Regions from separate parts of the Streptomyces sp. NPDC031474 genome, predicted to be linked through region 1. Evidence: riboswitches for the same ligand, from Rfam matches in the RefSeq annotation. Region 1 holds a riboswitch; each other region holds the start of a gene.
The links. Region 1 has a riboswitch for cobalamin ahead of ACZ5SK_RS18470 (ABC transporter substrate-binding protein). Riboswitches for the same ligand answer to the same signal wherever they lie in the genome.
Positions count from the first base shown of each region.

Region 2: it holds a riboswitch for cobalamin, as region 1 does, so the genes downstream of both, ACZ5SK_RS00320 (cobalamin biosynthesis protein) here and ACZ5SK_RS18470 (ABC transporter substrate-binding protein) in region 1, are expected to answer to the same signal.
Region 3: it holds a riboswitch for cobalamin, as region 1 does, so the genes downstream of both, ACZ5SK_RS30850 (ribonucleoside-diphosphate reductase subunit alpha) here and ACZ5SK_RS18470 (ABC transporter substrate-binding protein) in region 1, are expected to answer to the same signal.

Region 1 is NZ_JBVIJX010000008.1:244,972-248,978, forward strand. Features, by position in the region: gene ACZ5SK_RS18455 (winged helix DNA-binding domain-containing protein) at 1-275, opposite strand, end outside; gene ACZ5SK_RS18460 (serine hydrolase) at 413-775, shown strand; gene ACZ5SK_RS18465 (VOC family protein) at 793-1,200, shown strand; cobalamin riboswitch at 1,225-1,377, shown strand; gene ACZ5SK_RS18470 (ABC transporter substrate-binding protein) at 1,464-2,528, shown strand; gene ACZ5SK_RS18475 (FecCD family ABC transporter permease) at 2,525-3,577, shown strand; gene ACZ5SK_RS18480 (ABC transporter ATP-binding protein) at 3,574-4,007, shown strand, end outside.
Region 2 is NZ_JBVIJX010000001.1:59,186-63,192, forward strand. Features, by position in the region: gene ACZ5SK_RS00305 (class II aldolase/adducin family protein) at 1-581, opposite strand, end outside; gene ACZ5SK_RS00310 (inorganic phosphate transporter) at 781-2,025, shown strand; gene ACZ5SK_RS00315 (hypothetical protein) at 2,060-2,281, shown strand; cobalamin riboswitch at 2,429-2,568, shown strand; gene ACZ5SK_RS00320 (cobalamin biosynthesis protein) at 2,670-3,623, shown strand; gene ACZ5SK_RS00325 (cobyric acid synthase) at 3,620-4,007, shown strand, end outside.
Region 3 is NZ_JBVIJX010000015.1:167,024-171,030, forward strand. Features, by position in the region: gene mctP (monocarboxylate uptake permease MctP) at 1-679, shown strand, start outside; gene ACZ5SK_RS30840 (hypothetical protein) at 759-947, opposite strand; gene ACZ5SK_RS30845 (GNAT family N-acetyltransferase) at 946-1,455, shown strand; cobalamin riboswitch at 1,508-1,647, shown strand; gene ACZ5SK_RS30850 (ribonucleoside-diphosphate reductase subunit alpha) at 1,772-4,007, shown strand, end outside.

The sequences.
Region 1 (4,007 bases):
GTGTGGGCGTGGATGGTGGAGCGCATGCTGACGATGCGGACGACCTCGCGGCCGGCCATCGGCGTCGACAGCTTCTCCGGGACGAAGCCGTCGAGGCGGGCGGCGAGCGCGTAGTACGGCGGCTTGACGTTCTGCGCCTGAAGCCCGAGCAGGTGTTCCACGGCGGCCCCGGCCGACAGCGACGAGGGACGCAGCAACAGCTGCCGCTCCAGGGTGGCGCGGTTGAGGGCGCGGGCGCCGAGCACGGGGGCCGCCGGGGACGTCGTCTTCGTCATGCAGGGCAAGCTAACGGGGAATGAGGACAGTTGCTGTCCTCAAGGCGTTCGAGCCGGGTCGCGCCGGGGATGTCCCCCTGCCGGTCCTGGGGCGGGCCGGCTCGTGCCCCCGCCGGCGGCGAAACTAGCGTGCGGTCATGACGTCCACTCAATCGGTCGCCGCCAGCGGCACCACCGACCTGAACACCGGCCGCCCGGTGCCTTCCGACGGCTGCTTCCGCATGGCGGGCACGTCCAGGACGCTGCTCGTCACCGTGCTCCTCCAGCTGGAGGCCGAGGGCAGGCTGTCCCTGGACGACAGCCTCGACCACTGGCTGCCGGGAGTGGTGCGGGGCAACGGCAACGACGGCGGCCGAAGCGCCGTGGTCTCCATGTCCGAGGCGCGGGGCGACACCCCGGAGCACATCCTGGCCCAGGAGAACGCGGCCGGCGCGCTGATCGACCACGCACTGTGCGCAGGAGGCCCGGCGCGTCCCGTGAGCGCGGGTGATGCGAAGTGAGTCGGCCGACGCACGGCATGCTGCATCACGTCGAGTTGTGGGTGCCGGACCTCGACCGCGCCGTCGCCTCGTTGGGCTGGCTGCTGGAGGCGTTGGGGCACACCCTCTTCCAGAGCTGGAGCGGTGGGCGCAGCTGGCGGCTCGGGCCGACCTATCTGGTCATCGAGCAGTCCCCGGCCCTCACCGCCGAACAGCACGAGCGTTGCCGCCCGGGGCTGAACCATCTGGCGTTCCACGTCGACGACGACGCCATGGTCGAGAGGCTGGCCGCCGAAGCCGCGCAGCACGGCTGGCGCCTGATGTTCCCCGAGCGACACCCCTACGCCGGCGGCCGGCAGCACTACGCCGCCTACCTGGAGAACGAGGACGGCTTCGAGGTCGAACTCGTCGCGGGTCCAGGACGTGCTGCCGGGAGGCTGTGGTAGCTTGCCGAGGCCAGTCGTACCCATGTGCGTATCCGTACGTGCGCGGGTCAGGGAATCCGGTGCGACTCCGGAGCTGACGCGCAGCGGTAAGGGCGACGGGCGGGGCACTGGCCACTGGATCGTGATCACGGTCCGGGAAGGCGCCTCGTCCGGGTGACCCCGAGTCCGAAGACCTGCTGGCGGCCTCCGACGCCGGAAGACGGCCGGGGGAGCACCGTACGACCGGGCTTCGCGCCAGAGCCCTCGACGCCGAAGGAAGTTCCGTGCCGTTCGCACGCCCCGTCCGTCCTGCCGTCCTGCTCCTGTCAGCCGCCCTGCTGCTGACCGGCTGCGGCGGCTCCCCCGCCCCGTCGGACTCGTCCGGCTCGGCGGGATCGGCGGGATCGGCGGCGGGTGGCTCCGCCGGCCGTCCGGTCACGCTCGACAACTGCGGGCAGCGGGTCCACGTGGACGGTCCTCCGCGGCGGGCGGTCTCCCTCAACCAGGGCACGACCGAGATCATGCTCTCGCTCGGGCTGGCCGACCGCATGGCGGGCACCGCCACCTGGACCGACCCGGTGGCGAAGGGGCTGGAGAAGGCCAACGCGACGGTGCAGCGGCTGGCCGACAACGCCCCGTCGTTCGAGACGGTCCTGGACACCGAACCCGACTTCGTCGCCGCGTCGTTCGCCTCCACTCTCGGTGAGGGCGGCGTCGCCACCCGCGAACAGTTCGCGAAGGTGGGCGTGCCCACGTACCTCTCCCCCTCCGACTGCGTCGGCAAGGACAACGCCGGCGACGGCGACGGCTCGCGCACCGAGCCGCTGACCATGGACGCGGTCTACGGCGAAGTCACCGACCTGGCCAGGGTCTTCGGTGTCGAGGAACGCGGCACGAAACTGGTCGCCGCTCTGAAGTCCCGTGTGGAGAAGGCCACTTCGGGGCTCCGCGCGCAGAACGTCAGCCTCCTGTACTGGTTCGCCGACTCCCGGTCCCCGTATCTGGCGGGCTGTTGCGGCGCGCCCGGCGTCATCACCCGTGAACTCGGCGCGAAGAACGCCTTCGACGACACCCATGAGGAGTGGCCCCAGGTCAACTGGGAGACGGTCGCCGACAGGGACCCCGACGTCCTCGTCATCGGCGACCTGAGCCGCAGGCAGCAGACGGCCGAGACCGCCGCGAAGAAGATCGCGTTCCTGGAGTCCGACCCGGTCACGAAGAACATGACCGCGGTCAGGAAGAAGCGGTACGTGCTGCTGCCCGGGCAGGCCATGAACCCGACCGTCCGGACCGTCGAGGGTGTGGAGAAGGTGGCGGCTGCGCTGCGCGCGTACGGCCTCGGGGGATGAGCGACGCCCTGTCGGCGGCGACCCCGGCGGCGGTGCGCGGGCTGCGTCGCGCGGCGCTGTGGACGGCCGGTCTCGCACTGTTGTTCGGGTCGGTCGCGGTGGCGATCACCATCGGCCCGGCCGACATCGCGGTCGGTGACGTGTGGGCGACGGTGGCGGCCCATCTCGGCTGGGGGCAGGCGGAGTTGACGCCGATCCGGGACGGGATCGTGTGGAATCTGCGGCTGCCGCGCACGCTGCTGGCCGCCGTGTGCGGAGCCGGCCTCGCCGTGTGCGGCGCGGTGATGCAGTCCCTGCTGCGCAATCCGCTCGCCGACCCCTTCGTCCTCGGCGTGTCGTCCGGGGCCTCGACCGGCGCGGTCGCGGTCGTCGTACTCGGCGTGGGCGGCGGTGTCCTGTCGGTCTCCGGGGGCGCGTTCCTGGGCGCGGCGCTCTCGTTCGCGCTGGTGCTGCTGCTCAGTCACACCCTCGGCGGCACCACGGACCGGGTGGTCCTCGCCGGTGTGGCGGCCATGCAGTTGTTCTCCGCGCTCACCTCGTTCATCGTGATGACGGCCGCCGACGCGGAGACCACGCGCGGGGTGCTGTTCTGGCTGCTCGGCTCGCTCGGCGGGGCCGGCTGGAACGATGTGGGCGTGGGTCTGGCGGCGCTGGTGGTGACGCTGCTGGTGTGCGCCGGGTACGCCACGACACTGGACGCGTTCGCGTTCGGGCAGGACGCCGCCGCGTCCCTGGGCGTGCACGTGGCGCGCACCCGGCTGGTCCTGCTGTGCACCACCGCCCTGCTGACGGCCACCCTGGTCAGCTCGGCGGGGGCGATCGGCTTCGTCGGCCTGGTCCTGCCGCACGCCGCCCGCGCGTTGACCGGCCCCGGGCACACCCGGCTGCTGCCGGCCACCGCGCTGGCCGGGGCGGTGTTCCTGGTGTGGGTGGACACGCTCGCCCGCACCGCCCTGGACCCGCAGGAGGTGCCGGTGGGCGTGGTGACCTCGCTGATCGGCGTCCCGGCCTTCGTCCTCGTGCTGTACCGGACCAGGAGTACGCGATGAAGAGCACCGCGGACGGCGGCGGCGAGGGCGCCGGCGACGGCGGCGGGCTGCGCGCCGAGCGGGTCACGCGCACGGCCGGCGACGCCCTCATCCTGGACGGCGTCAGCATCGCCCCCCGCCCCGCGACCGTCACCGGTCTGCTCGGCCCGAACGGCTCCGGCAAGTCGACCCTGCTGCGCCTGCTGGCCGGGGTGATCGCGCCGGCCTCCGGCGTCGTCACCCTCGACGGTCACCCGCTGGATCGGGTGGGGCGCCGTACGGTCGCCCGGCGGGTCGCCGTCGTCGAGCAACAGGCCGACGCCCAGGTCGCGTTGAGCGTCCTCGACGTCGTACGCCTCGGCCGGATACCGCACCGCCGGGCCTGGGCCCCCGCCTCGCCCGAGGACGAGGAGGCCGTGCACCGCGCCCTGGAGCGCACCGCCCTGGCCGA
Region 2 (4,007 bases), on a different contig from region 1:
TCCAGCTGGGCCGTGCGGTCGTAGGCCTGGTCGAGGGTGGTGCCGTAGGTGAGGGTGCCGTGGTTCTGCAGGAGGCAGCCGGTGCGGTCGGCGAGGGCCGCGAGCATGTTCTCGGCCAGCGCCTCGGTGCCGTACGTCGCATAGGGGGCGACCCGGACGGCGCCGCCGAGCGCGCCCGCCATGTAGTGGACGAGGGGAAGCTCGCCGACGAGGGTGGAGACGGCCGTGGCGTGCACGGCGTGGGTGTGGACGACCGCACCGGCGTCGGTGGCGCGGTAGACGGCGAGGTGCATGGGCAGCTCGCTCGTCGGGACCAGGGCGCCGAGCACCTGCCGGCCGGTGAGGTCGACGCCCGTGACGTCGTCCGGGGTGAGCCGGTCGTAGGGCACGCCCGACGGGGTGACCAGCACGGTGTCGCCGACGCGCACGGAGACGTTGCCGGAGGTGCCGACGACCAGGCCGTCGCTCACCGTGCGGCGGGCCGTCGCCACGAGCGTCTCCCAGGCGCGCGCCTGGGCCGCACTCCCCATGCCGTCCCGCGCGTCCCGGGACCCCCGCCCGTCGCGCCGCTGCCCAGTCATGCCCCGATCCTGCCGGGTGAGCAGAATCTCTTCAACGGCTGCGCGACCCGGCCGGAGCGGCTCGCGGGCGGCAAGCCGCCGTACGGACCGCACAGTCACCCCGACATCGGACACCCCGAAGCCCCCCTCAGTTCATCTTCCGTTCACTCAGGTTTCCTACGGTCAACCGACCGATGACTTCGAACGATTGCCTGGGTAAATGGAAAACTTCTCGCTGATCCTCGCGATTGTGGTGGTAACCGCACTCGCGTTTGATTTCACGAACGGTTTTCATGACACCGCCAACGCGATGGCCACGACCATCTCGACCGGTGCACTCAAGCCCAAGGTCGCGGTGGCCATGTCCGCCGCGCTCAACCTGGTGGGCGCTTTCCTCTCCGTGGAGGTCGCCAACACGATCTCCAAGGGTCTCGTCGACGAGACCGGCATCCGTCCCGAGGTCATCTTCGCCGCGTTGGTCGGCGCGATCCTCTGGAACCTGCTGACCTGGCTGGTGGGCCTGCCCTCCAGCTCCTCCCACGCCCTGATGGGCGGTCTGATCGGCGCCACCATCGCCTCGGCCGGCTTCGACGCGGTGCACGGCGACGCGCTGGTCACCAAGGTCCTCATCCCGGCGATCGCGGCGCCGATCGTCGCGGGCGTCGCCGCGATGCTCGCGACCCGCCTCTCCTACACCGTCGGCAAGAAGGCCGACGGCAAGGCCGCCGAGAAGGGCTACCGCGCCGGCCAGATCGCCTCGGCCGGCCTGGTCTCCCTCGCCCACGGCACCAACGACGCGCAGAAGACGATGGGCATCATCACCCTCGCCCTGGTCGCCGGGGGCGCCGTGGCCCCCGACTCCGACCCGCCGGTCTGGGTCATCCTCTCCGCGGGCCTGGCCATCGCGCTGGGCACCTACCTCGGCGGCTGGCGCATCATCCGCACCATGGGCAAGGGCCTGACCGACCTTCAGCCGCAGCAGGGCTTCGCCGCCCAGACCAGCGCGGCCACGGTCATCCTGGCCTCCTCCCACCTCGGCTTCTCCCTCTCCACCACCCACTCGGTCTCCGGCGCGGTGATGGGCGCGGGCCTGGGCCGCAAGGGCGGCGTGGTCCGCTGGTCGACGGCGACCCGCATGTTCGTGGCGTGGGGCCTGACGCTGCCGGCGGCGGCGCTGGTGGGCGCGCTGGCCGAGTCGGTCACGGACCTCGGCGACTGGGGCACGGCGGTCGTGGCCGTCTTCCTGGTGGCCTCCAGCGCGGCGATCTGGAAGATCTCGCGACGCGAGGTCGTCGACGCGTCCAATGTCAACGAGCCCGAGGAGTCGCCGGGCGTGATCACCACGGCGATCGCGGCGGTGACCCCGCCTCCGACGAGCACGGTGACCGAGGACCTGACGGCCACGATCCCGTCCCCGGCGACCGCGACCACCGAGCCCGCCACTCCCCCGGCCGCGGCCGTCTGAGCCCGCGCACCCGGTACGAAGGAAGAGAACCAGCATGAAGATCGACTGGGCAGCCCTGGGCTCCGTCTTCGGTGTCAGCCTCGCGGTCACCGTGGGCCTCGTCACCCTGTTCACCCTGGGCGTCATGGGCCTGTCCCGCCAGGAACGCGCCACGACGGAGGGCGGCTCGGCCACTCTCGCGGTGACGGGCGCGTACGCCTGCTTCGCGGCGTGCGCGGCGGCGGTGGCCTACGGGATCTCCCTGATCGTGGCCTGAGGCGTACAGGTTTCTCACCCGGCCCTGCCCGCGGTCGCCCTCATGGGCGGCGGCGGGCAGGGCCGAGTCGTGCTCTGCGCGCCGTGGGACCAGGCCGATGTGGGGTTCTGCACACTCTCCCCGTGCAGGTCAACAGCAAGTTGACGGCTCTTCCGGGCCCGTGGTGGACTGCCCGAGCCATGTACGGCGGCAGAAGAGGAAGCCGGTGCGAATCCGGCGCGGTCCCGCCACTGTCACCGGGGTAGTAAGCCCCGGGAGCCAGGAACTCTCGCCGCCGGTCTCGTCGAACCAGGGCGTGGACACCCTGAGTGAGGACATATCGCCATGCCCGCTTGGCCGTTGAGGCACACCACCAGGTCGCTGCCCGACCCCACGGCCGGCTGAGCCCGTGCATGCCGATCGCGTTCACGCGTACGGCGCCGCCGCCGGCCTCTTCGGTGACCTGCTCCTCGGCGATCCCCGCCGGGGGCATCCGGTCGCCGTGTTCGGGCGGACGGCCGCAGCCGTGGAACGGCTGCTCTGGCGCGACCACCGCGGCTGGGGCACCGTCCACACCGTCGTGTGCGCCGGTGGGGTCGTGGCCCTGGGAGCGGTCGCCCGCAAGGCCGTACGTCCCTCTTCGGCCGCTTCTGTCGGCCTCACCGCCGCCGCCACCTGGGCCGTCGTCGGCGGAACCTCTCTCGTTGGGGAGGCCCGTGCCATCGGGCGGGCCCTCGAAGCGGGGGACGTCGAGGCCGCCCGGGAACGGCTGCCGCATCTGTGCGGGCGGGATCCGCAGGCGCTGGACGCGGACGGGATGGCGCGGGCCGTCGTGGAGTCGGTCGCCGAGAACACCTCCGACGCCGTCGTGGGGGCGCTCGTGTGGGGGGCCGTCGGCGGGGTGCCGGGGCTGCTCGGATTCCGGGCCGTCAACACCCTCGACGCCATGGTCGGGCACAGGTCGGCCCGGTACCGGCGGTTCGGGTGGGCCTCCGCGCGGCTCGACGACCTCGCCGGGTGGCCGGGGGCGCGGCTGACCGCCGTACTGGCCGCCGTCGCGGGGGATGATCCGCGGGCCGCGCTGCGGGCCTGGCGGGCGGACGCCGGCCGGCATCCCAGCCCCAACGCCGGGCCCGTCGAGGCCTCCTTCGCGGGCGCGCTCGGCGTGCGGCTGGGCGGGACGCTGTCGTACGGCGGCCGGGTGGAGCACCGGCCGGTGCTGAACGGGGCGGCCGGGCGGCCCGTCGCCGTCCACGACATCGAACGCGCCGCACGGCTCTCGCGCCGCGTCGGCCTGCTGGCGCTCGGCGTCACCGTCGCCGCGCGCGCCATCGTCACGACAGTGAAGGGGCGGACGACATGAGCGGGGGACTTCTCGTCGCCGGCACCACCTCCGACGCCGGCAAGAGCGTCGTCACGGCCGGGATCTGCCGGTGGCTGGTGCGGCAGGGCGTCAAGGTCGCGCCGTTCAAGGCGCAGAACATGTCCCTCAACTCGTTCGTGACGCGCGAGGGCGCCGAGATCGGGCGGGCGCAGGCCATGCAGGCGCAGGCGTGCCGGGTCGAGCCGACCGCCCTGATGAATCCCGTGCTGCTCAAGCCCGGCGGAGAGCAGAGCAGTCAGGTCGTGCTGATGGGCAAGCCCGTCGGCGAGCTCAGTGCCCGCGGGTACCACGGCGGGCGGCAGCAGAAGTTGCTCGGGACCGTGCTCGACTGTCTCGCCGAGTTGCGGGGCACGTATGACGCCG
Region 3 (4,007 bases), on a different contig from region 1:
CAAGGTCACCAACGGGCAGCTGGCGATCCCGCAGCTGTTCGAGGACATGTTCCCGGACTGGTTCGCGGGCGTGGCGTTCGCGGCGATCGGCATCGGCGCGCTCGTGCCGGCCGCCATCATGTCGATCGCGGCCGCGAATCTCTTCACCCGCAACATCTACAAGGACTTCATCAAGCCGGACGCGACGCCCGCCCAGGAGACGAAGGTCTCCAAGCTGGTCTCGCTGCTGGTGAAGGTGGGGGCCCTGGTGTTCGTCCTCACCATGGACAAGACGGTCGCCATCAACTTCCAGCTGCTGGGCGGCATCTGGATCCTGCAGACCTTCCCGGCCCTGGTCGGCGGCCTCTTCACCCGCTGGTTCCACCGCTGGGCGCTGCTCGCCGGCTGGGCGGTCGGCATGGTCTACGGCACCTTCGCCGCGTACGGCGTCGCCTCCCCGACGCAGAAGCACTTCGGCGGCTCGGCGAAGGAGATCCCGGGCATCGGCGAGATCGGCTACATCGGCCTGACGGCGTTCGTCCTCAACGTCGTCGTCACCGTGGTCCTCACCTTCGTCCTGAAGGCGGCCAAGGCCCCGGAGGGCATCGACGAGACCAAGCCGGAGGACTACACGGCGGACGCGGGGGACGCGGGGGTCCAGGTCGACCTGCCTCCGGCGACGGCGGGCAGCGCCCACTAGGGCGTGTGGGCAGCAGGGCCCGTTGCTGCCGGCAGAACGGCTCGCGGATCTCTCCCCGGGGCACCGAGCCCCGGGGAGGTCACGGGCAGAGCTGGAACTCGCAGTCGGGCAGAGAGGTCGAGCCCGGCGCGGGCGGGGTGGACGTGCCTACGTCGGCGGCGAGACGTCGGGCGCGCGGATCGAGGGTGTTCCAGCCCACCGAGGGCGGAATCCACAGACTGTGGCCATAAAGCCCCCGGGCGCGGGCGTGCGGCAGACTCGGGCCCATGGACATCGTGATACGGCGGGTGGAGAGCGGCGAGTTCGAGGCGCTCGGCGAGCTGACCGCCCGCGCCTATCTGGACGACGGCCTCCTCGACTTCGGGGAGAGCGACCCGTACCTCCACAAGCTCAGGAACGTCGCGGAGCGGGCGTCGGCCGCCGAGGTCCTGGTGGCCGTCGAGGGCGGCGTCCTCCTCGGCGGAGTCACCTTCGTCCCGGGCCCGGGCAACCTCATGACGGACATCGCGGGCCCCGGCGAGACCGAGATCCGTATGCTCGCGGTCGGGCGTAGCGCTCGTGGCCGGGGCGCGGGCGAGGCTCTGGTGCGGGCCTGCGTCGAGCGCGCGCGAGCCGTCGAGGGCTGCACCACCGTCGTCCTGTCGACCCAGAGCACCATGTACGCCGCCCACCGCATCTACGGACGTCTCGGCTTCGTCCGTACACCCGAGCGGGACTGGAACCCCGTGCCGGAGCTGAGCGACTTCACTCTCCTCACCTATAAGTTGACGCTCTGAATCCACCCCGACACAACATCTGGGGGTGGCGTGACAGGCGAGCACAAGATGTATGCTCATGCTCGCTGTCGCCGCAGGGGAATCCGGTGCGAATCCGGAACTGTCCCGCAACGGTGTACTTGTGCACATCTGTATTCAAAGCAGCCGCGCACGAGCGTCAGTCCGAGGACCTGCCGACAGCGTGCCCGGCCCATCAGGTCCGGGTGCCCTGACGTCCGGGCCTCGTGGAGTGGGCCGGTGGACGCGACGCCCCGTGCGCTCGTGTGCTGCCCCCTGCCCTCCGCCAGGCCCACCGCCGAGCGAGGGAGAGCCTCACGTGACCATCGCGCCAGCCGAACCGGCTTCAGTGACCGAGCTGGAGACCGACGGTCCCGGTACCGCGTTGCTGCGTACCCTGACCGAGCTGACCGCCGACCTGCCCGACGCCGACCCCGGCCGGGTCGCCGCCGCGGCCCTGCGCGGCCGGTCCGCCCGGGCCGACGAGGCGGAGCTGCGCGAGCTGGCCACGGAGGCGGCCGCCGGCCTGATCTCCGAGGACCCCGCCTACTCGAAACTGGCCGCCCGGCTGCTGACCGTCGGCATCGCCGCGGAGGCCGCCTCGCAGGGCGTCACGTCGTTCACCACGTCGGTCGCCGTCGGCCACCGCGAGGGCCTGATCGCGGACCGCACCGCCGAGTTCGCGCGCGTCCACGCGGCCCGCCTCGACGCGCTGATCGACGCCGACGCCGACGACCGTTTCGGCTACTTCGGCCTGCGCACCCTGCACAGCCGCTACCTGCTGCGGCACCCGATCACCCGCAAGGTCGTCGAGACACCCCAGCACTTCCTGCTGCGCGTCGCCTCCGGTCTCGCCGAGGACGACAGCGCCCGGTCCGTGGACGAGGTCGCCGCGCTCTACCGGCTGATGAGCCGGCTCGACTATCTGCCGTCCTCCCCCACCCTCTTCAACTCCGGTACGCGGCACCCCCAGATGTCGTCCTGCTACCTCCTCGACTCCCCGATCGACGAGCTGGACTCCATCTACGACCGCTACCACCAGGTGGCCCGGTTGTCGAAGCACGCCGGCGGCATCGGACTGTCGTACTCCCGCATCCGCAGCCGCGGTTCGCTGATCCGCGGCACCAACGGGCACTCCAACGGCATCGTCCCGTTCCTGAAGACCCTGGACGCCTCCGTCGCCGCCGTGAACCAGGGTGGCCGGCGCAAGGGCGCGGCAGCCGTCTACCTGGAGACCTGGCACTCCGACATCGAGGAGTTCCTGGAGCTGCGGGACAACACCGGTGAGGACGCCCGCCGTACGCACAACCTGAACCTCGCGCACTGGATCCCGGACGAGTTCATGCGCCGGGTCAACGCCGACGCCGACTGGTCGCTGTTCTCCCCCTCCGACGTGCCCGAGCTGGTCGACCTGTGGGGCGAGGACTTCGACGCCGCCTACCGCAAGGCGGAGGCGGACGGCCTCGCGAAGAAGACCATCCCGGCCCGTGACCTGTACGGCCGCATGATGCGTACCCTCGCGCAGACCGGCAACGGCTGGATGACCTTCAAGGACGCCGCCAACCGCACCGCCAACCAGACGGCCGAGCCGGGTCATGTCGTGCACTCCTCCAACCTGTGCACGGAGATCCTGGAGGTCACGGACGACGGCGAGACGGCCGTGTGCAACCTGGGCTCGGTGAACCTCGGCGCGTTCGTCGACGCCACAGCCGGGGACATCGACTGGGAGCGGCTGGACGAGACCGTCCGCACGGCCGTCACCTTCCTCGACCGGGTCGTCGACATCAACTTCTACCCGACCGAGCAGGCGGGCCGCTCCAACGCGCGCTGGCGGCCGGTCGGCCTCGGCGCGATGGGTCTGCAGGACGTCTTCTTCAAGCTGCGGCTGCCTTTCGACTCGGCCGAGGCGAAGGCGCTGTCCACCCGGATCGCCGAGCGCATCATGCTCGCCGCGTACGAGGCGTCCGCCGATCTCGCCGAGCGCAGCGGCCCGCTGCCCGCCTGGGAGAAGACCCGGACCGCCCGGGGTGTGCTGCACCCCGACCACTACGGCGTCGAGTTCACCTGGCCGGAGCGCTGGGCGGCGCTGCGCGAGCGGATCGCGGCGACCGGCATGCGCAACTCGCTGCTGCTGGCGATCGCGCCCACCGCCACCATCGCCTCCATCGCGGGCGTGTACGAGTGCATCGAGCCGCAGGTGTCCAACCTGTTCAAGCGCGAGACGCTGTCCGGCGAGTTCCTCCAGGTCAACTCGTATCTGGTGAACGACCTCAAGGAGCTCGGCGTCTGGGACGCCCGCACCCGTGAGGCGCTGCGCGACGCCAACGGCTCGGTGCAGGACTTCGCCTGGATCCCGGCGGACGTGCGCGCCCTGTACCGCACGGCGTGGGAGATCCCGCAGCGCGGCCTGATCGACATGGCCGCCGCCCGCACCCCGTACCTGGACCAGGCGCAGTCCCTGAACCTGTTCCTGGAGACGCCGACCATCGGCAAGCTCTCCTCGATGTACGCGTACGCGTGGAAGTCGGGCCTGAAGACCACGTACTACCTGCGCT